4 regions of the Paenibacillus sp. FSL R7-0128 genome follow, and region 4 is predicted to be linked to each of the others. Evidence: riboswitches for the same ligand, from Rfam matches in the RefSeq annotation. Region 4 holds a riboswitch; each other region holds the start of a gene.
What was found. Region 4 has a riboswitch for cyclic di-AMP ahead of NST26_RS33830 (C40 family peptidase). Riboswitches for the same ligand answer to the same signal wherever they lie in the genome.
Positions count from the first base shown of each region.

Region 1: it holds a riboswitch for cyclic di-AMP, as region 4 does, so the genes downstream of both, NST26_RS16415 (hypothetical protein) here and NST26_RS33830 (C40 family peptidase) in region 4, are expected to answer to the same signal.
Region 2: it holds a riboswitch for cyclic di-AMP, as region 4 does, so the genes downstream of both, NST26_RS11295 (alpha/beta fold hydrolase) here and NST26_RS33830 (C40 family peptidase) in region 4, are expected to answer to the same signal.
Region 3: it holds a riboswitch for cyclic di-AMP, as region 4 does, so the genes downstream of both, NST26_RS22525 (hypothetical protein) here and NST26_RS33830 (C40 family peptidase) in region 4, are expected to answer to the same signal.

Region 1 covers NZ_JBBOCD010000001.1:3,984,065-3,989,703, reverse strand. Annotated here, with positions in the region: gene NST26_RS16425 (sigma-70 family RNA polymerase sigma factor) at 138-2,114, opposite strand; gene arsC (arsenate reductase (thioredoxin)) at 2,582-3,001, opposite strand; cyclic di-AMP (ydaO/yuaA leader) riboswitch at 3,639-3,802, shown strand; gene NST26_RS16415 (hypothetical protein) at 4,008-4,475, shown strand; partial or broken gene NST26_RS16410 (3'-5' exonuclease) at 4,495-4,629, opposite strand; gene NST26_RS16405 (suppressor of fused domain protein) at 4,813-5,556, shown strand.
Region 2 covers NZ_JBBOCD010000001.1:2,754,641-2,760,279, forward strand. Annotated here, with positions in the region: gene NST26_RS11275 (Na+/H+ antiporter subunit D) at 1-927, shown strand, start outside; gene NST26_RS11280 (Na+/H+ antiporter subunit E) at 933-1,415, shown strand; gene NST26_RS11285 (Na(+)/H(+) antiporter subunit F1) at 1,415-1,708, shown strand; gene mnhG (monovalent cation/H(+) antiporter subunit G) at 1,698-2,057, shown strand; cyclic di-AMP (ydaO/yuaA leader) riboswitch at 2,056-2,189, shown strand; gene NST26_RS11295 (alpha/beta fold hydrolase) at 2,197-3,012, shown strand; gene NST26_RS11300 (TrkH family potassium uptake protein) at 3,039-4,397, shown strand; gene NST26_RS11305 (hypothetical protein) at 4,651-4,794, shown strand; gene NST26_RS11310 (AraC family transcriptional regulator) at 4,917-5,639, opposite strand, start outside.
Region 3 covers NZ_JBBOCD010000001.1:5,326,260-5,331,898, reverse strand. Annotated here, with positions in the region: gene NST26_RS22540 (GNAT family N-acetyltransferase) at 61-483, opposite strand; gene NST26_RS22535 (MMPL family transporter) at 684-3,158, opposite strand; gene NST26_RS22530 (TetR/AcrR family transcriptional regulator) at 3,188-3,808, opposite strand; cyclic di-AMP (ydaO/yuaA leader) riboswitch at 4,336-4,518, shown strand; gene NST26_RS22525 (hypothetical protein) at 4,911-5,408, shown strand; gene NST26_RS22520 (flotillin family protein) at 5,427-5,639, shown strand, end outside.
Region 4 covers NZ_JBBOCD010000002.1:27,265-32,903, forward strand. Annotated here, with positions in the region: gene NST26_RS33825 (C40 family peptidase) at 34-462, shown strand; cyclic di-AMP (ydaO/yuaA leader) riboswitch at 851-993, shown strand; gene NST26_RS33830 (C40 family peptidase) at 998-1,489, shown strand; gene NST26_RS33835 (GNAT family N-acetyltransferase) at 1,729-2,214, shown strand; gene NST26_RS33840 (c-type cytochrome) at 2,342-2,698, shown strand; gene NST26_RS33845 (4a-hydroxytetrahydrobiopterin dehydratase) at 2,830-3,105, opposite strand; gene NST26_RS33850 (hypothetical protein) at 3,317-3,610, opposite strand; gene motA (flagellar motor stator protein MotA) at 3,814-4,614, shown strand; gene motB (flagellar motor protein MotB) at 4,598-5,419, shown strand; gene NST26_RS33865 (pseudouridine synthase) at 5,508-5,639, opposite strand, start outside.

The DNA of each region.
Region 1 (5,639 bases), on a different contig from region 4:
ATCAATCTACAGTGTTGTTATAGTTCTTGTCCTGAGAAAAGGACAAGAACTTGATCCCTTAAAACAGAAAACCCACGCTGGGCGCGGGTTCTAATAGTGCTATTTTCTTGTCCACTGACAAAAGATGTTTTTGTTCGTCAGTAAAAAGTATTTTCGTATAATTTCCCCGTATGCGCATCAAGCACTTCGGGCGTCCGCTCGTACTCGCTACCAATCATCCGATACACTAGTTCGTACGGGGCCTCTTCCGCCCTAGCATTGTGCATCCGTTCCCATTGCAGACGCAGCTTGGCCTGTGCCGTCCATCGGAGGATGGCTGTCTGGGAATCAAATGAAGGCACGGTCTCCAGCTTCTTTAACTGTTCTGGCCTTATGGAGGGGGACATCAAACTTTTGACCCTCCCATTAGAGCGGTCAACAGCTAGTTGATAGCATTCATCCCTGACAGATACGTCTTGAACATATACACCAAAGCGAATGATTTCCAAACGATCTTCGTCGTCGGTCTCTTCAGTTAGAAGCTTGAGATACGGCAACATTTCGGCTGCTAGTCCTCGGACATAGTCCATAGCTACTTCTATACATGCGTCTCGATCCCAGGTTAATGGAGCTAGTTGATCTGGCTTAACATGCGAAACAAAGTCAATCAGTTGTCCGGTTTGGCTGTCTACTCGCGCCTTAACCGCTCCCTCCATCTGATCAGCCCAATAGGCCTTCCAAGACCGGTCATTCTTGGCTGGACGCTCTTCATTCTGTTGCTTCCACACCATCAACTTGGTGTTCGAGCCAATATTGTCGTCTTGTACTAACTGAAATTGTTCCTTGTCTACGCCAATCCACTCTTCTAGGCTTCGTGCGGGCGGGAACTCACCTGGCCACTCGTCCAGAGTTCTTGGGTCAGAAGGGACAGCTTCTGCCCTATAGTCTGTCGGAACTTCCTCCTGTGATGATGCAGTATAGATTAGTCCTCTACTTCGGGGGGCGTAAACAAGATGGACCTGATCGTCACCATCCGTGTACACGGCTTTGTCCAATACGCAATATTCCACATGTAGCAAAAAATTCTCCTTCATACACGCCAACTGTTCCTCTTCTGGTGTGATCATGGTTGGGAGTGCTGGCCCTGGAACGGTTCCGTAGTACCTAAATCCGACCACGCGACCGCTGGGGTGAACCATAATGAGGCATCCCGTCTCAGGAAGCGGCAGCCCCATCGCCTTCTGCTGTCGTGTGTACCCAAACATCCCTTCCATCCACTCCATCTCACAATACGGAAAATTACGCAGTGCGCCGGGATAATGATCTTCCAGGAATTGCTCTGCCTGCTGTTTGAGCTCATCCTCAGATAGCCGTGTCCCGTTGTCCAATGAGGCCCAGGAAATGGCATAGTCTAGCAAGTTGCCGTCCCTGGAGAGCGTAGCAGAAACGGCGTCATCACTCCCCGTTTTAACCCATAAGAATCCCGCTTCTCCCTTCCCTGTTCCCCTCATGGTGTTCTCTTGATAATCATTGACGATCAGATCATAATCCGGTGAAACGGCAAACTGGTGCTCTGCCTGTTGTCTTAACTGCAGGCGTAATGTATCCAGGTCTCGTTCGGGAAAATCTTGAGCCATTTCGTTGCGCAAATGCTCCAGCCCCTTCCGTAATTGTGTTTTTACAGTACCTAATGGCATGTCCAGGAGATGGGCGATTTGCTGCTGGGTCAGGTCCTTCTTATATTTTAAGAACAGGAGCTGACGCAGCTTCGGATTCAGACTGGCCAATGCACGCTCCAGATCCAGGGTTTGATCGATATCATTAACGACCAATGGCTCTTGCGTTTGCGGGTCTTCGCTCAGGTGAACACGCTTGGATTTCTTCAAGTGATTGAGTGCCCGGTTCACCACAATTCTGGTAAGCCAGCTCTCAAACGCTTCGGCTTGCTGCAGCGTATGCAGTGACTCATAAGCCTTAACCAGGGCATCCTGAACGATATCCTCCGCATCTTTGGACTCCCGTACATAATGGCGGGCCACTCGGTGCAGCTTATCCGTCCGATCCTTTATAAGAGAAACGAAGGCATCGTGATCTCCGTTTTGTGCGGCGTTGATTTGTTGCTGTGCATCGATCATTGTCGTTCACCTCCTGTTATATAGACAGCTAACTTGGGGGTTTGGATTTAATTAATGTAACATTATTCTGGAACTGACCGATCAAGGGACCACCCGCATGCGGCAAGCATGGGTGCCAAAGAGGAGTCACTCTTGGCGTGTTCCTGCTGAAGCTCCTTCATCAACTGAAGCAGTTCTTCCAGCCCGGTACGGATATTGGAGAACACACAGTCCTTTGTTAGACCACCACATATACATGCTGGGATTCGGGCAGTATTGAACTTCGCTTTATGTGGCAAGCTCGTTTCACCGCCAAGTTATCATCCATGCCAGGCGCACCCAAAAAACCGACCTAGTAATAAAGGTCGGGTTTAATTTGGGGTTTTAGCAAAAAAGATCTATTATACTTTACCTTCAATCAGTTCATGATAATTTACCATTATAGTTTCTCTCCTGTCTCATTAGCAGCAGTTACTCCACTATCGTGACTATTCACCCGTTTCAGCAAATTGTTTGATGCGCTCTCCCACTTGATCACGAACCTGCTGGAAGACTGCCCACTTCTCTTCATCTGTTCCTTGCGCTTTTGCCGGATCGTCGAATCCCCAATGCTCACGTTTCACCTGAGGCGGGGTAATGGGACACTTATCTGCTGCATCTCCACATAAAGTAATGACGAGATCAGAGCTGTTCAGCAGCTGCGGATCAATAATATCTGATGTTTGACCTGAGATATCTATACCTACTTCACTCATCGCTTGAACGGCTTTCGGATTCAACCCATGAGCCTCAATGCCTGCACTATACACATTCCATTCATTGCTCAAATATTTCTTGGCCCAGCCTTCGGCCATCTGACTCCGGCAGGAGTTTCCTGTACACAAAAAGTAAATGGTTTTCTTATCCATGAGTCGCATTCTCCTTTGATTTTAAATAAGGTCAATATTATATATAAACTCATTTTTTCTCGGAATAAAAGGTAAACCTACAAGTTCAAAGTGTTAGTATGTCCAAGTATCGGTAAGCACAACGCCCCTAGCATTTGCTCCCATAAAGCTTTATATAGGCGTCCATTTTGCACTCTTGAGGATCTTATCCCAATCCGATGTTTCTTGCCATGCAACTTACGGCAAATGGCATTTGATAACAGAACTGATGTTCTCAGTTGATTATACCAGAACATTTATTCTCAATCCATTCCAATATTGGATTCATAATGGCGGCACTCCATACAAGCAAATAATTAATCGGGCTCTCGCACATGTTCACCTGTAAAGGCAGACAATAAACCTCTTAGTTTCTCTGCAACCAGTCTCAATCTCTCCGATTCTCTTTTTTATAATCATGATTAAAGAAGCATTAAGATTCATTTAGCCCCATTTAGGTTGCATTAAAAAGTTAATAAATACGCGATAACTTCAGAAAATCGGGGATGAATGCTAGATTACAAGGGATTTTCTTCATTTTTATATCCTATAGAGTCTTATTTAGTCTCCTAGAGAACTTTCAGCATTTTACAAACAGTGATGCTCAGCGTAAGATTCCTTTTAACAAATGCTGAATTCCCGTCAGGCGGGAAGCGGGGGAACCAAATGGCTGTGACCAGCCGAAATGGGGTGAATCCAAAGAAGATTGAACTCTTCACTGGTAGGACGACTCTCACCGTCCGAATCCGTCAGCTAACCTCGTAAGCACTGGAGAGAGCCTGCATTAACCATGCTTTTTTGCTGCGATCCCGCAAAACCTTTCCATTACACTTATCCATCGTACAGAAAACCAAATATTCCGTTTGGCTTGAGCATGCTGCTGTATGTGAGAATGAAACTGAACTGACAGCCTATGTAGCCACAGCTGAGCAGACCCATAATCTGCAGCGTTATATGAAATCTATAGACAACCTAGGAGGCATTATTCATGATTAACGCCAGACTGTCACGAATCGAGTTGTTCGCATTTAGCTGCCGCCCTTCCTTCCTGCATATTTCAGAGCCTTACGGATGCTGGTATGGGGTGTTGAAGTTAACCTTCGGAGGACAGATCAGCTATGGGAATTGCATTCTTTGTGCGGGTGACAATGCGGTGGATTTAATCAAATGGGGCTCTTTTCTGAAAGAGATATGTCATTGTACTGCAGAAGAAGCCACAGAATACGTCCGGATGCACGGACAAGAATGGGCTCCCAATCAACTTAACATGATCAAGACTGCACTCGATAGTATGTTCATTCAAAATGACCAAATCCGAATGAAGGTAGGAGCCGGATCGGAGCGGTATCGCCATCAAAGGACAGAGCAAAGAATCCATTCAATTAATACGGTGAAGAGTCATCTGAATCCAACCATTTTATTTGCAGAATCGGTATCCTATTATTCACTGCTATAGACATGATCAATTTAAATTATCAAAACTCCAGTTGATCAAAAATCTTAACGAAGATTTTCGCAATGTTCTTGGCATCATCGATACCTCTATGGTGAGTACCTTCAAGCGGCAATTCAAGCATAGACAAGGCTCTCTCCATGCCTACGCCCCGCTTGCGGTCATTTTCCCAACAGGTGGCTTCCAGATCAAAAATGATATAGTTCATATCTGCTCCTTTTGAAATTCGAATCGATAGACCCATCGCTCCGGGGCTATGTCTTTTGTTATACTTCCAAGTGAGGTTTCAAATACTTCATTTCGCACTTTAATATAAACCCACACAGAGGAGCGCAAAGACATGAACTTTTTCAAAAAACTGTTTGGCGGTAAGGAAATGGGCAAATCGGAAGATGGTACCACCATTTATGGTTATGACGCTTCGGATGAGCAGCAGGTTACACCTCCCGCCAATATTTTGTACATGGAAGATTTAAACGAACATTTCAATCGGGTCTTTCCAAACCGGGAAACCGGCGTGTTCCACGAACTGATCTCAGACATCGTACATATTGATGTGAATATTATGGAAGCTACACCTGATGAGCCCTACTGGGTGCTGTACACCAATGGGATGAGCGATCTGCCGCTGACGCTCCCTCAGGAGATCCGTAAAGAGTACAAGCATCTGGAACGCGCGGAGCTGATGATGTTTTTGCCGGCGGACTGGCCGCTTACGCAGGAGGATTTCGAAGCAGAGGAGAACTACTGGCCGATCCGGCTGATGAAGATGCTTGCCCGATTCCCGCATATGTATCAGACGTGGCTTGGATACGGACATACGATCCCCAACACGGAAGATTACGAGCCTTACGCGGATAACACGGAGCTGTCCGGTGTGATCCTGTATGCTCTGCCGGAAGAGGTTAGCACCGTCCATACGAAAGATGGCAATCAGGTTCAGGTTTATTTCCTGGTTCCGCTGTACCGGGAGGAAATGGAGTTCAAGCTGGAGTCCGGCATGGACGAACTGGTCGCCAAGCTGTTCGAGCTTCCAGAGGATTTCCTCATTCTGAATCCGAATAGACACAACGCTTGTAAATAACTGCCCGGATGAACAAGTTTGAAACAGCTTGAAAAGGCTGAGCCTAAGTCAAGGATATGACTTTGGGCTCAGCCTTTTGATAC
Region 2 (5,639 bases), on a different contig from region 4:
GTAGGAACGCTCAACATGGCGCACCTGTCCCAGCGTATCGCTGAAGCGGGACAAGGCGGCGTGCTTAATGTGATTGCTGTTTTGTTCTTGATTGTATTCTCCCTGAAGGCAGGACTATTCCTGTTCTTCTGGCTTCCAGGGTCCTACAGTGCACCTCCGGCGGCTGTCAGAGCGTTGTTCGGTGCCCTGCTGACCAAAGTAGGACTCTATGCAATCATCCGCACCTTCACGTTGTTGTTCGTGAACGATCCCGGCTTCACTCATGACTGGATCGCCTGGATGGCTGCTGCTACCATGATCCTGGGCAGCCTGGGGGCAGTGGCTTATAGGGATATCCCGCGGATTCTGAATTATAACGTCATTATCAGCGTTGGATTTGTAGCCTTTGGGCTTGCTGCAGGGACTGCAGATTCAATGAATGGGGCAGTCTTCTATCTGCTGCACGATATGCTGGCCAAGGGACTTATGTTTATTCTGGGCGGGATGATTATATCCGCAGCCGGAACTGACCGGCTAGGCAGTATGGGCGGGATGATCAGAAAGTATCCGCTCCTCGGCTGGATGTTTTTTATTCTGGCGCTCGCCCTGGTGGGGATTCCGCCGCTTAGCGGTTTTGCCGGCAAAATTATGATCCTCCGTGGAGCGTTGTCCGAGGGGATGCTGACGCTGTCCCTCATTGGTCTGGGATCAAGCTTTCTGGTGCTGTTCTCCCTGATGAAGGTGTTCAGGCTGGCCTTCTGGGGAAATGAACCCAAGGAAGAGCAGCCTAAGGTGAGCTTGAAGGTTGCTTCGGCTGTGGCTGCCGGCCTGCTGCTGCTTGTGATTGCAATGGGGATCGGAGCGGAGTATGTGTATACTTATGTATCGCAGGCTGGCGAGGTTCTGGCTTCACCTGCGCTATATATTGAAGCCATAATGAAGGAGTAGTGAATATGGCCTTACAATTCCTGTTTAATCTGTTGATTGCCTTTCTGTGGATGGCGATAAATAACAATGGCTCTGGCTCAAGCTTCTTAGTAGGTTATCTGCTGGGCATCGGACTTTTACTGTTATTTAGGAAATCCAGGTCCCAGCCCCGGACCTTCTATCTCATACGTATATGGGCTGTACTGAAGCTTCTGCTGATCTTTGCCCGTGAACTTACGGTCTCGAATTTCGTGGTCATTGGCCATATCATCCGTCCAAAACTGGCTATACGTCCCGGTATCTTTGCTTATGAGACTGCCTTGGCCACACCCTGGGAGGTCACACTGCTCTCGTGCCTGATTTGTCTGACACCGGGAACCCTGACTCTTGATGTGTCCAAGGATGGCAAGACGCTGTACATTCATGCTATTGATATTAAAGATGCACAGCTGATGGTCACGCAGATTAGAGGCACTTTCGAACGAGCGATCAGGGAGGTGACCCGTTAATGATCCCAGTTATGCTAACCGTGGCCATGATCATTCTGGCTCTGGCGATGCTGGCCTGCCTGTTCCGTCTCCTGAAAGGGCCAACCCGCTCCGACAGGGTTGCCGCACTCGATACGATCGGCATTCATGTACTCGCTATGATAACCGTCTTCAGTATGCTGCTGGATACCCAGGATTTTATAGAAGTCATTCTGGTTATCGGGATTCTGACGTTTATTGGTACTACGGCACTGGCCAGATATATTGAACGGGGAGCCGTTATAGAGGATGGAGGGAACCCCAATGACAGGTGAACTGATTAGCTCTATTCTTGTGGTAATGGGTGCAGTCTTCTGCGGCTTAAGTGCCTTCGGCTTAGTCCGGCTGCCCGATGTCTATCTGCGTTCACATGCGGCTACCAAAAGTGCAACCTTCGGGGTATTGTGTTTGCTGACAGGAGGTTTCCTGTACTTTTGGTTCAAAGACGGAACGGTTAATGTCAAGCTTCTGCTGGCGATTGTATTTGTATTCATCACTTCACCGGTAGCAGGTCACTTAAATGGCCGGGCTGCCTACCGTTCCGGAGTGCCCTTATGGAAGGGAAGCGTTCAGGATGACCTGAAGGTGCTGGGGGAAGAAAGCAAGGAAACGTCTGTAAAATAATAGTTAATCGCTGAATTCCTTATAGGAAGCGGGGGAACCAGGTTACATGGGGTGAATCTCGGGAAAAACGAGTAGGGCTACTTTCAGGCCCGAATCCGGCAGCTAACCCCGCAAGCGTTCATGAGAGGATGCACTGTATATGCCGCATATTGAAGTGAATGGAACGTCGCTGTATTATGAGATGTCGGGCAGCGGTCTGCCTATTGTTTTTATTCATGATTATTCGACCTCTCATCATCTGTTTGAGCCGCAAGCGGATTATTTCAGCAAGCGTGCCAAAGTGATCGTATTCGATTTGAGAGGGAACGGGCAATCGGGTAAAATGGATGTGGAGATCAGCCGGATCGTAGACACACAATGTGAAGATTTGAAGCTGTTATTGGACGCTTTATCTGTAGAGAAGGCTGTTATCGTAGCTTGTTCCAGTGGTGCTGTGCTCGCCCAGAAATTCGCCTATCTGTACCCTGAACGGATAATAAATATGGTATTGGTGGACAGTTATTTTCAGGAGGATTACACGGCGAGAGGCAGTAAAATGAAAGGAATCTTTGAGGTCTGCGCATGGGCGGCCCATTATCTTCCTGCCGAAATGTTCGTCCGTTCCTTGCGCATCACCTACAATAAGTGGCTCTCGGCTTATCATATTCTCAGGAAAGAGCTTGTGCATGAACGGACAACGGAATTAATTAAGCAGCGGCTGGCACTTAGACAAACGGACAGCTACGGGTTCGCATTACGGCTGCAGATTCCTGTTCTTGTTGTATCCGGGAATCAGAATGAATGGGCGCTGGAGCAGGTGAAAAGAACAGCCAGCAAGTATCCGTCTGCCCGTCTGGCGATCCTTGAGGATGCGATGTATCCGACTCATCTGTGTCAGCCCCAGCTCTTCAACCGTATATTACTGGATTATCTTAGGGAACAGCATAGTTTTCAGCGGGCGGCAGCTGGCAACTAACTTGAATTATAATGGGAGCCAATGATATGTTCTTTAACAAAATCTCATCCTTCATCACAAATCTCAGACTGACCTCATCCAGAATCATTTTACTCGGTTTTGCAGTCCCTATATTTCTTGGTACAGTGCTGCTGGCCTTGCCGATATCTTCGTCCAGCGGACTTAGTATAGGGTGGCTGGCAGCACTGTTTACTTCGACTTCAGCCGTATGTGTAACGGGCCTCGTTGTACTTGATACCGGTACCGATTTTTCTCATTTTGGACAGGTCATTATCCTACTTCTGATTCAAATTGGCGGTTTGGGATTTATGACATTCAGTGTTTTGATCGCCGTGATCTTGGGGAAAAAGATTGGATTAAAAGAACGTCTGCTTATCCAGCAATCATCTAATTCTGTAACAACACAAGGAGTCGTGCGGTTATCACTCAGTATCTTTCTCATTTCATTTATCGTGGAGACAACTGGAGCTATAGTGTTGGCCCTTCGATGGGCAAATGAACTAGGAACAACAAGGTCCATTTATTATGGAATATTCCATTCAGTGTCTGCCTTCAATAACGCCGGATTTGGATTATGGCCAGACAGTCTGAGCCGCTATGTGGGTGACCCGTTAGTTAATATTGTTATCTCTTTTTTGTTTATCATCGGCGGGATTGGGTTCACGGTGATTCTGGATCTGTACCGGAAAAGAAGATGGAGAGATCTTTCCTTTCATACAAAAATAGTTTTAATTACTTCTGGACTCCTTTGTATGGCAGGGTTTTTGGTGATTTTTGCGATTGAACTTTTTAACACAAAAACATTCAGTACTCTCTCTTGGAGTGAAAGAACTTGGGCGGCATATTTTCAGGGTGTTGTTACCCGGACAGCCGGCTTTAATTCCATCGATATTGGAGCAATGCTCCCGGCCTCACAATTTTTTATGATTTTCCTGATGTTTGTTGGGGCTTCGTCCGGATCGACTGGAGGAGGTATAAAAACGACCACATTTGCTGTACTTATGTTAAGTATCGTCTCAACGATTAAGGGGAAAACAGATGTGCAACTGCTTAAAAAACGCATCTCCCAGGATATCATATTCAGGGCACTGGCAGTAATGACCATATCCCTGGGTGTAGTTCTTACAGCCACCTTTCTTCTATCCATTACAGAATATGCTCATCCTAAAGATTTCCTGGCGCTTCTCTTTGAAGCAACCTCTGCATTTGGAACTGTAGGAATGTCTATGGGAATAACATCAGAACTTTCGCCACTGGGAAAATGCATCATCATAATTACAATGTACATCGGGAGACTAGGGCCTTTGACTTTAGCTTTAGCACTGGCACAAAAAAATGTGAAGCAAAAATATCGGTATCCGGAGGATAAGCTGCTTATCGGGTAAAGTTTACTGAGCTGCGCTAATTCTAATGATTTTCAACGTTATTGTGCTATCTTCTTTTGTTTATTGGGTTGAAGATGTTTTTATCTCATAACCTAGTTATAAATAATTTGATTGCATTTTGCAAGTATTGTATAAAATGCAGGGTCCGATTGGAAGGAAGCAGGAATTAATATTTGCTTTTGAGACATGGTATCTAATATATAAGTACATAATTATGTACCACGTATTTAAGAATTCTAAGAGGACAGTGCATATGTTCAACATCGAAATGGCAGAGAAATTAAAGGTACTGGGTGACAAAACCAGACTTACAATTATGGGATTGTTAAAGGATAAAGAATGGTGCGGGTTCGTGATCAAGTGGGCGAGCGCATCAAGCAATTCGCTATACAGGTGAATAAGACAGAGATACAGCCGGGGCTTCCCGGCTGTATCTCTAAGGAGGACGCGGAGTTCAATTTCCAGGGTTCGTTCGAAAAGCCGCGTGTAATAGACACAACAAGCCCTCCATACAATTTCTCAATAAATCCTGCTCATATACTCTGAGGGGGAGCAGCCCTTCACTTTGCGGAATACCCGGCTAAAGTAAAAGGGGGAGTTGAAGCCGAGCCGCTCGCTGATCTCGGAGACATTCAGATTTGTGTTGCGCATCATTCCTGCTGCTTTGTCCATGAAGAATTGGGCATTGTACATTTGGATGGTGCTCCCTGTTTTATGTTTGAAGACTTCACACAAGTAACTGTAATTCATCTCCAGAGAAGCGGAAAGCTCCTGTGAATTGAGGGTGTAGCTGTCCTTTTGTTCAAGAAATCCGATAATTCTGCTTACCGTCCGGTCCGACTTGCTCAGCGGGGACTGGTGAAGAGACTGCCTGAAGAGAGTGATGAACAGCTCCATCGTTTGCAGGCATAGCGTGATGGTGCGGAGCGGATCTGTTGTATTGTACAGTTGAACGGCGGCTTTCAGCTGCTTCTCCAGCTTCTCGGGGTGTGAGATCCTTCCGTGCTTGGGAAGTGTAATGCACTTACGGAATTCTTCTAATAATGGTTTTCCTTTTAATGGATTACCGTTCTGCTCCGCTTCTCCCTCGGAATTACAGAAGAAATGAATCCAGTACCATGAAGTGCCCGCAGGTGTGCGGGGTTCTCCCCAGTGATGCAGACCGCTTTTCAGGAACAGAAATTCTCCCTTGCGGATGAGATACTCCGTTTCTTCCTCCCAGACCTCCATTTGCCCATCGGC
Region 3 (5,639 bases), on a different contig from region 4:
GCTTACAGAAACGGTACTGTCCTTGTCAAAAGGAGGTACCGTTTTTGCTTAGAGTGAGAATTACGGCTGCAATTTTTTTTGAAGATAATATTTCGTCTGGCCTTCGCGGGGACAATCTTTGATCTCGCCGAAGATCTCATACCCCTGCTTCTGATAAAAAAACGGCGCCTGCCAGCTCATCGTGGTCAACTCGCTTACCTTACAGCCGCGTTGCCTAGCTCTGTGCTCCAGCTCTTCCAGCAGGGCCTTGCCGAGTCCATGGCCCCTGTAGGTGGGGTCAACGGCCAGTAAGTGCACGTTCAGGATATTCCAGACGATATCCCCGGTAATGCCGCCAACGAAGACTCCGTTCTCGTAGGCGGCGAGGGAGATCACCTCGCGCTGATAGGGCGGAATGCTGCTGTCCATGCGGCGGCTGTGTTCCTCCAGTAAGCGGGAGATTTCCTGCTGATTCTGAGCAAGGTCGAGTTCTATAATGTTCATGGGTACTCCTCCTTAGTATTTGAATTCAATTATAGCCATTATATCAAAATAGAGCCTGCGGACGATGCCGCAGGCTCTATTTGTACATGGAGAACGGCGGGAGTGCCGTACGTTATTCCGGGGAGATGTACATGTCTTGGGGTCCCGCAAAGTACCTGACTATTCATCGAAGCCAGGTCTCCGCTTTGTGTGTGGCGAGTTTAGTGCTTGTGTCCGCTCCCGGCATTCAGTTTGGCGATCAGCTTATCGCCTTCGACATCGAGATTCGGCAGCAGGCGGTCCAGCCATTTCGGCAGCCACCAGGCTTTGTCGCCGAAGACGGCCATGACGGCCGGAACGAGCGTCATCCGGATGATGAAGGCATCGATCAGGATGCCGAAGGCCAGCGCGAAGCCGATCTGCTTAATCATCGCATCAGGGGCGAAGATGAAGCCGGCGAAGACGGACACCATGATCACACCTGCGGCCAGTACAACCCGGCTGGCCAGATCATAGCCGTGAATAACACTGTCCTTGCCATGGCGGCCGTGGACATAAGCTTCACGCATGGAGCTGACCAGGAAGACCTGATAATCCATAGCGAGTCCGTACAGAATACCGGTGACCAGGATCGGCATGAAGCTCAGCAGCGGTCCGCCGGTATCGAAGCCGAACAGCGAATGCAGCCAGCCCCATTGATAGACGGCGGTGGTTACGCCGAAGGTGGCAATAATACTTAACACGAAGCCGACGGTTGCTTTGATAGGTACGATAATGGAACGGAATACCAGCAGCAGAATGATCAGCGACAGGATCACGATGATCCCGATGTATACAGGGAAGGCATCGGACAGCTTCGAGGACATATCAATATTGATGGCGGTGAAGCCGGTCACGCCAAGATTAATATTGTTGCCGGTGGTGAGTGCGGACGCCGGATCGCGCAGCTCCTGCACCAGGTCTCTGGTTGCGGTGTCAGTGGGACCCGTCTTCGGAATTAGGCTGATAATGGCGATATCGCCGGTGGGACTGACACCGAGCGGAGAGACCAGGGTCACATTATCGTGCATTTGCAGCTCCTGAACCAGCTTGCCCAGGATCGGCATGGAGATCTTCTCAGACGGATTCTTTGTCTCAGCAACCAGCAGCAGCGGGCCGTTGAAGCCTTCGCCGAACCCTTCGGAGATGACATCATAGCTCTGGCGGGCCGGAGTATCCAGGTTCGCCGAGGCGCCGGATGGAATACCCAGCTCCATCTTGGTCACTGGAATGGCGGCTGTGCCAAGCACCAGCACCACCAGCACAATGATGGCCCAGCGGTATTTCACCGTGGCATTTGCCCAGCGGTGCGAGAAGCTGTGCTGCGCTTTTTTGGCAGCGGTGCTGTGCTTGGTCCGGGCTTTGGCGGTTACGATCCGTTCACCGACCAGGCCGAGCAGCGCAGGCAGCAGGGACAAGGCCAACAGGACATTGATCAGAACGCTGGCCGCAGCAACTAGGGCCATAGTAGACAAGAAGCCGATGCCGATGACGAGCATGCCGCATAAGGCGATAATAACGGTCAGACCGGCGAAGAATACCGCGCTGCCTGCGGTGCCCAGTGCACGGCTGGCTGCTTCGGCTGCGCTTAATTTCTCATCCAGGATCAGACGGCGCTGGCGGTTCACAATGAACAGCGAGTAGTCGATCCCCACGGCGAGACCAATCATCACGGCAAGAACCGGTGTAATATCGTTCATCTGGATCAGGCTGCCGAGGGCAAACGCACCTCCGACGCTAATGCCTACTCCGAGAAGTGCGGTCAGCAGCGGCAGCCCGGCGGCAACGACTGAGCCCAGCGTCATGAACAATACGATGGCAGCAACGGCTACGCCGATCGCTTCCGTGGAGCCGATGGCCGGCATGCTTTTGAGCGAGTCGCTTGGAATCGCGGTAATGCCTGAACCGGACTGTTCAACTTTGGTCACGGTATCGATGATGTTGTCCGGCACCTCCGATGGCAGAGATGTCTGCTGAACCGTGAACTGGAACTGGAACAGGGCAATGCTGCCGTTAGCCGACAGCATCACGCCGGGAACCGGAGCGCCGTCAACAATCAGCGGACCGAACGGTGCTGCCTGAGCAGCAGCGGCTTGACCCGCGGCGGCAGAAGGATCGGCAGTGGCTTGACCAGCGGTGGCGGAAGGATCGGTAGCGGCTTGACCAGCAGCGGCAGAAGGATCGGCAGCGGCTTGACCAGTGGCAGCGGAAGGATCAGTAGCGGCTTGACCCGCGGCGGCAGAAGGATCGGCAGCGGCTTGACCAGTGGCAGCGGAAGGATCAGCAGCGGCTTGACCGGCAGCGGCGGCCGCTGCTTGTGCTGCCAGTTCGGCAGGGTTGATGACATATTCCATGTTGTATACATCATTAATAGCTTTTAGAAGCAGCGCTGTACGCTCAGGCGTATCAAGACGCTCCCCGTCCGGTACAGTGAAGGCGATACTAGCCTGGCCTCCGGCCGCAGCGGGCAGCTCTTTTGTCAGCTTATCCAGCACCTTTTGCGACTCTGTGCCTTCAATTTTCATCTCGGAGCTGGATTGAATGCCGTTGACTCCAATCAGGGTGCCTACAACTCCGAGTACAATGATCCAGACTGCAATGAAGGCCCAGGGCTTAGCATAAGCCGATTTACCTAAGCGGTATAGAAAAGTAGACATGTAGTGGTTTCTCCTCTTTATCTGTGAATTTAGAAGCCGTTGCGTAAATAAGCAAACATGGAATTCAGGTATTGTTCAAACGGCATAGCTCCGGAGTCCCCGCTCTGCTGCTCACCCGGCAGCATGACGTTCAGCCGTCCGTCCAGGATAGGCACGAAGGCCCCATAGACGGCACCTACCAGCAGGTGGGTATATCCATCGGCATACCGTCCACGGGTGAACTGCTCCAGTGTCTCCTGGGCGGTGATCTGCAAATGCCGGAAGACATTGAGAATGTAAGGCTCCAGGGACGGATATTGATTAGCCAGGGAGACGAACTGCCGCAGCTTATGCAGGAACTCCGAGGTGAATTGCAGCTTCAGCAGATTGTACAGGGCATCGAGCGGTGTAGCATCCGACGGCAGAGCAGCCAGCGGGTTATTCTCTTTCTCTTGGACAGCAATAATGCCAATGAAATAGGCGGCGACTGCCTCCTCCTTACAGGAGAAGTAATTCGCAAAAGTCCGCCGGGAATATCCAGCCTTCTGAACAACATCATCCACAATGAAGCCATCCATGCCATGCTCAAGCGCAAGCTCGAAGGCCGCTACGGCTAAGGCATAGGCGGTGGCTTCCTTTTTTTTGTCCCGCAGATTCAGTTTGGAATTCAAAAGTAAATGTTCCTCCTTTCCCTGAAATCTATAAGTTCTAGAGAATCTATAGGTTCTATTATTGCTCAAAGGGAAAGATTGCACAATGAGCATCAAGTGACGAAAATGTGAATATTTTAAATTTGGAGTAATGGGCTGAGAAAGAAAGGTGGGGGTTAGGAGATTAAATTAGGAGGGCGTGGGGAAGGGAGTGGGAAGTAAGTGAGTAAATGAGGAGTGAGAGCTAGAGTGGGAGTAAGAGTAGGAGAGTAAGTGAGTAAGTGAGTAGGTGAGTATGTGAGTGAGTAAGTGAGTAGGAGAGTGGGAGGGGATTAGGTGAGCAAATGAGCAGTACGTGAGAGGAAGAGTAACATGGGTGTAAACAGACGATAGCGCGAGCAAATCCCCGGGCGGATAAGAGCAGAGCTGAAGAATGCGCCTTCATTCACGAAGGGACAGCATTATTGACTTCTTTTGTCATCCGTGAGGTTTTACATTAAATGGCTGCAGGCGTAAGATTCAATCAACAACCGAATGAAATGACACTGTTCTTGAAATGGCTGAATTCCGTAACGGGAACGGGGGAACCAACTGGTGCAGGTGGCTTAAGGATAGGCTGCTGAGTACCCGGGGTGAATCCTTGCCAGTGTGCTACTATGGCTCTGGTGAGGTAGGGCAATCTCGCTGCCCGAATCCGTCAGCTAACCCCGTAAGCCTCGAAGAGAGAGGATGAGCGCCATGATCGAGTAACCGACCACGGAGAGCCCTGCTGCTGCTGTGGTCTTTTTGCTGTGTAGGGAAGGGGATTAATCCCACTGAATGCCCTGAAAATGGGCTGGATGCGGAAATGAAGAGCACAAGTGCCCTTGAATCCAATTGCGCCTCTGCCATACACAACCAAGCAGCCTAAAGTGGAAATTAGGTGCATTAGTGACGGGGAGTAGCGAAATTAAATCTTATAACAACATTAATTAGTCATTTATATGCCGCAATAGTCTTTTTATGTACCACAATAGACAGTTTCCGCATCGCCACTACAGTCAGTTTTCTTATAGCCATATTACATTAAAAGGAGGGGGTTACCATCGCTACTGTATTTATCGTCTGTTTCTGGGTTGGCCTCGTGCTTATCCTCAGTGGCAGCATTCATGGGCACGGTCTGGTAGGCCACCTGCATGTCGGGGGAGGTGATGGCGGGGGGCCGGGCTTTCTGCCGATTCTTCCGCTGATGGTGTTTGTCACCGTCTGGGGCGGCACAGGGTATATGCTTGTCAAGTACAGCGGGATGCAGCTGCTCGCCGTAGTACTGGTCTGTACCTTGATCGCCCTGCTGCCGGGCATCCTGCTCTACACGGTACTGGCCCGGGTAATGACCCGGTATGACAGCAGTATGAGTGAACTCGATTATGATCCGGCAGGCCAGCTCGGCTATATCAGCATCGCCGCAGCGGATGGGGCCGTGGGAGAGATGAAGTATGTGCTGCACGGGACCATGCGTTCCATCGGCGTGCGTGCCGAATCCGGTCAGTCGCTATTGCGGGGCGATCGGGTGATTATTGTGAAGACGGATAAGGGGATCGCAGCGGTCACTTTGTTTGAGAGGGAAATGGAACAAAACTAACGGGGAGTGTCGGAGCAAATGTTAATTTTATATGTAACCGGAGCTATTGTTGTTGTAATTCTGCTGGCGTTAACCAGTATTGTGACCGCGTATAAAAAGGTTCCGCCCAATCAGGCCATGATCGTATACGGTCTCGGCGGCAAAAGAGTGGTTCAGGGCGGCGGGACATTCGTCATCCCCGGCTTCCAGAACAATAAAACCATCTCCATGATGCTGATGAGCTTCGATGTG
Region 4 (5,639 bases):
AAAAAATGCACCGCAGCAGCGCTGGGTCTTGTGATGGTATTCACACTCGGAGCGGGCAGTGCCTTCGCAGATTCCAAAATGGATACTGTGATTTCAAAAACCATTGGAACGTCGTATAAAACCGGGGGCACAACCACCAGCGGCTTCGACTGTTCCGGATTTACCAAGTATGTGTTCAAGAATGTCGGGCTTACCTTGCCCCGTACCTCCAAAGCACAGTTCAAAGTTGGAACAAGTGTATCCAAGAGCAATCTGCGTTCCGGTGATCTCGTGTTCTTCAATACCCTGGGTAACGGAGTGTCCCATGTCGGTATTTATGTTGGAAACGGGAAGTTCGCACAGTCCTCAAGTTCACGTGGTGTAACCATCAGTTCGATGAGCCAGTCCTACTGGGCCAACCGCTACGTTGGCGCCAAACGAGTAATGAGCACAACAGCCTACCAAGCTGTCGCTTACGATTGACCCCTTGAAGCATACCCCGAATATTTCAGCCTCTAACAACTAAATGTAACTTATACGAGCTCGGGATGATTATTGCCGTAATCATTTCCGGGTTTTTCCTTTTCCTTATTCTACCTTTTACACCGAATTCGCAGCCTTGAAACAGCATTTTTTTGCAAAAACAAAGAAATAATCATATAAATTAACCCCTGCGCATAGATATGAGTCTTTGGAAAGGGCTATAACTCTAAAAAACAGCAAAAAAGATGCATTAATATGTTATAAGTGATTGCCAAGCGCCGAAGTCTTTGTTACAATTATCGCAGTGAGTTTTTAGTAACATTTTTGTAATTATTGAATCGATTTTAACAAAGGTTTTGTCATGTATTGAATGAACCGCTAATCCTAATCAACAGTCGTGCCGAGTTCCCTAATGAATTAGGGAAACGGGGGAACCACTTTGGGTGAATTGACCTCCTATTCTAAGAGGGGTCATAGGGGACCTTCAACCGAACCCTTAAGCTAACCTCGTAGGCATTGGAAGGGGTATTTACTTTTGAAGAAGAAGCTAGCAGCCGCAGTACTAAGCTTGTCCATTATCTTCACCATCGGAGCAGGAAGCGCTTTCGCGGATTCCAAAATGGATAAAGTGATCGACAAAGCCATCGGAACCAAATACGTGTCCGGCGGTACATCAACTAACGGGTTTGATTGCTCCGGATTTACAATGTATGTTTTTGATAAGATCGGCATTAACCTGCCCCATCAATCCGGCTCCCAGTATCAGATGGGCTCTGCCGTGTCCCGTGACGAGATGAGACCGGGCGATCTTGTATTCTTCAATACAAGCGGTAAGGGCATATCCCATGTAGGTATTTATGTTGGTGACGGCGAATTCGCCCATGCCTCTTCCTCACGTGGTGTAACCATCAGTTCGCTGAGTGACAGCTATTACGTCAACCGCTACGTTGGCGCCAAGCGAATCATGAGTACAGATGCCTACAAGACTGTAGCTTCGGATTCCCAAGACAACGATGATGTACAATAATCCTTTGTAACCTAACGCTCTTTTCCGAGATTTTTGCCGAAATCTTGGAGAAGGGCTTTTTTTGTCTATAAAATTACTTACCCCTCTCTATATTTGTAAAACACTGATTCTGCGCTTTCGGAAAATATATTTTGGCGTTTGTCAAGTTTCTGGATTTCCGCACGGAAATTGCGTCGAAACTCGCTGTTTTTGTATATAATTATATTGAATTTATTTCCCCTGGAAGGAGGCCTCGCCTAATGATTAGCTCCCCGCTAACCTTTTACGTGGTGCCTATGGAGCCGCAGCATGCCGCTGAGATCTGTGAGTGGAGCTACAAGCCGCCGTATAATATTTACGGCTGGATGTCCTGGGAGCAGATGCAGGCGCTGGGCGTGGAGTTCGGAGACCCGCAGCTGCGAAGTAGGCAATATGTATCGGTTGTGAATGGAGAGGGGGATCTGTGCGGCTTCGCCCAGCTCTTTCCGATGGAGGGGGTAGTCCGGCTTGGTGTCGGAATGCGGCCCGAGCTGTGCGGCCATGGAATGGGGCATCTGTTCATGAAGGCTATTGTGCAGGCAGCACGGTCGCGTTACCCGGAATGTGAGATCGACCTGGAGGTGCTGACCTGGAACCAGCGCGCCATCCGCGCCTACCAGAAATGCGGGTTCACCATAACGGATACCTATGAACGCCGCACTCCGACCGGTAATAAGCCTTTTTATTGCATGGTCTATGAGGAATAGCACCGGAGACAAGAGAGTTTTGCAAAAAATGGATCATTTGTGTTCATTTTTTTGACACACATACTATGATAACGCTTCACCATCCGCTATAATGGAGACAGCAGCTTACATGGAGGGACGGATGCAGATGCAGAAATGGATCATGAGCGGTTTGTTTTTTGCCGCCTGTGCCTTTGCAGTAATCTTAATGTTTACCCTACCCGGTAAATCCGAGGTGGCGGAGCAGAACAAGCCGACCATGCCGGAGGTTGTGCTGGACGCTGCGGGCGCAGAAGCCACAGTGAAGGCCAATTGTATCTCCTGCCACGGAGACCAGCTTCAGGGCGGGGCGGGACCCAGCCTGCAGCAGGAAGGCGCTTCGCATGACGCAGCTCAGATCTTCAGCATAGTCACCAAGGGCCGCGGACAGATGCCTCCCTTCAAAGACAGGCTGGCCCCTGAAGAGATTGCGAATGTAGCCCTATGGCTGGCCGAGAAGAAATAATCCGCAACCTGTACTCACACCATGCTCCTCATTTTAAATGTATAATGCCCGTGACGAGGATAACGAACGATCCTTGCACGGGCATTTCTATTAATTAGATATTCCTGTTGTCTCCATAGGGGCCTTGTCCTCTAGCGGGTCTTCTCGAATGCCTCATTAAATTCATGCGCCTGGCGGAGATCAAGCTTCTCCACATCTGCAGCCAGCCGCAGAACAACCGTCTTGTAATCAATGGTGATATGCGGGTGATGGTCAAAGGCCTCCGAAATTGTCGCTACCTCATCCACAAAGGCAATTCCCTTCATATATTCACTGAACATATATTTGCGCACCAGCCTATCCCTCTCCAGCTTCCAGCCCTCAAGCTTGCCGATCTGCTCCTGCAGTTGTTCCTCAGTTAATTGCAATTCGTTTCCTCCCTTGCTAAGTTAACGGTTCCTTCAGCCTGCTCTTCTCCTTCAAATAAAACATCCCTCAGCTTCTGAAAGTCCAAGGGATGTGCCAGGCCAAAGATTTTTGATTAAATGTATTCTGACATCCCGGCAATTAGTACTCCACTTCCAATTTTAACATGGCCGGATGCCCGGGACAAACCCGCTGCCGCATTTTTCCCCTGCTTTATACAAGAACGACCGAAGCCAGATCCTCATCGCCCAGCAGAATATTAATGCGGTGTGTTTCTTTATCGTACATCACAACTCCGCTGCCCACCTGAATGACCGGCTCGTTGCCCAGTGCGTAGAACAGGTCTTCCGCAAGCGCCTCCCAGACCTCCTGCCTCGATTCCTCCGGCAGATTCGTCCACTCTTCAGGCTCCATTTCAAAAAAAATGTACCCGTCTGTAATCCGTCCAACGGCTCCTGTCAGTTCAACCAGAATTTCACCGTAATCCCTGCCATGCTTAACTCCCACATCAATCACTCCGTTTTCTTCGCTGATGAATAATAACCTACCTTATCTATTATAGCCGAAAAAATCACTTCACAAAAAAGGGAATGATGTCGATAAAGAAGAATATACGTGATTTGGTTACGAACAGAGTGTTCTCCCGCGGTTCAAGGACGAATTACGCGGTTAGTCGATCACTTCTTAATTCTCATGGACGAGGTGCATAAATGGAAATCTCAACAATTCTAGGCCTGGTGTTTGGTCTGATCGCAGTAATCTGGGGGATGATACTCAAGCATGCTCCACTTGCAAGCTTGAACAACCCCGCTGCCTATGTCATTATTTTTCTTGGCACGGCTGCCTCCATCTTCATGGCCTTTCCGATGTCGGAAGTCAAGAATTTCCCTAAGCTGTTGAAGATCCTGTTTACGAAGAAAAAGATGGTCGGTAAGCCCGAACTGATTACCATGTTCATGGAATGGGCATCCATTACCCGCCGCGAAGGGCTGCTGGCTCTGGAGTCCAATGTCGATGAAATTGAAGATAATTTCCTCCGAAACGGCATGCGGATGATTATTGACGGCAATGATCAGGAGTTCGTCCGTGATGTATTAATGGAAGATATTCATGCCACTGAAGACAGACATAAAGCCGGAGCCTTGATCTTCTCCCAAGCCGGGATGTATGCCCCTACACTAGGGGTACTCGGGGCTGTTATCGGGCTGATTGCCGCCTTGGGTGATATGAGTAATATGGACGTCCTGGCCCACGCGATTGCCGGTGCCTTCATTGCAACCCTGCTCGGGATATTCACCGGTTATGTCATGTGGCACCCTATGGCCAACAAGCTGAAGCGGATATCCAAACGCGAGATTGAAGTCCGCCTGATGATGGTGGAGGGTCTGCTCTCCATCCAGTCCGGGGTGTCTACCATAGCTATTAACCAGAAGCTGTCCGTCTTCCTGACTCCGTCCGAGCGTGCCAAGCTGAGCGAGAAGGAGGGGGCTTCCAGTGAGCAAAAAGACTAGGCATGAGGAACATGAAGAGCACGCCGATGAATCCTGGCTGCTTCCCTATTCCGACCTGATGACCTTGCTGGTTGCTCTGTTCCTTGTTATGTACGCCATGAGCGCTACGGACGCCGTGAAGTTCCAGCAAATGGCTGAAGCCTTCAATTCAGCGCTCAGCGGCGGCGGCGGCGTCCTGGAGTACCGGTCGGATTCTCCGACCAGCACCCAGCTGGACCAGGGCAAGCAGGATAAAATGAACAGCGTGATCTCCAAGAACACCGGCACCTCCGATCTGTCCAAGCTCCGTGCCAAGGAGCAGGAGGATCTGGAGAAGCTGAAGAAGCAGTTCGACCAGTACATCAAGAACAACGGAATGACTGACTTGCTTAGCACCAAGCTGAATCAGTCCCAGCTGATGATCACGATTAGCGACAATGCCCTCTTCGCTTCGGGACAGGCTGTAGTGAAAGATGAATCCCGCCAGTTGGCCAAGTCGATCTCAACTATGCTGCAGCAATTCCCTGATTATGAAGTATTGGTGCAGGGGCATACCGATAATGTTCCGATCTCCAACAGCACGTACTCCTCGAACTGGGATCTTAGTGTAGATCGTGCCCTTGAGTTCATGAAGATTCTGCTGCTGAATCCCAACCTGGACCCGACGAAGTTCAGCCCGACCGGCTCTGGCGAATATCATCCCATCGCTAGCAATGCTACGGCTGCCGGGCGGGCCAAGAACCGCCGGGTAGAAGTATCCATCCTGCGTAAATATAAGGACGCTGCTGCGGAGACAACGGATGTCTCTAATGTAACAGCTCCCTGATAGTAAGGAAACAAATAAGAGCTGCTTCGAACGGCCCTACCAGGGGTCTATCGGAGCAGCTCTTATTATAGGTATGGGCATTATAATCTTATTGCAGCTGATAGTTCAGCATAGCCCCCAGCTCTTGCTTCTCTTCCTGGGACAGCTCCCGCCATTCTCCAGTCTTCAGTGCGCCAAGGCGGATATTCATTACCCGGATGCGCTGCAGCCGCCGGACTTC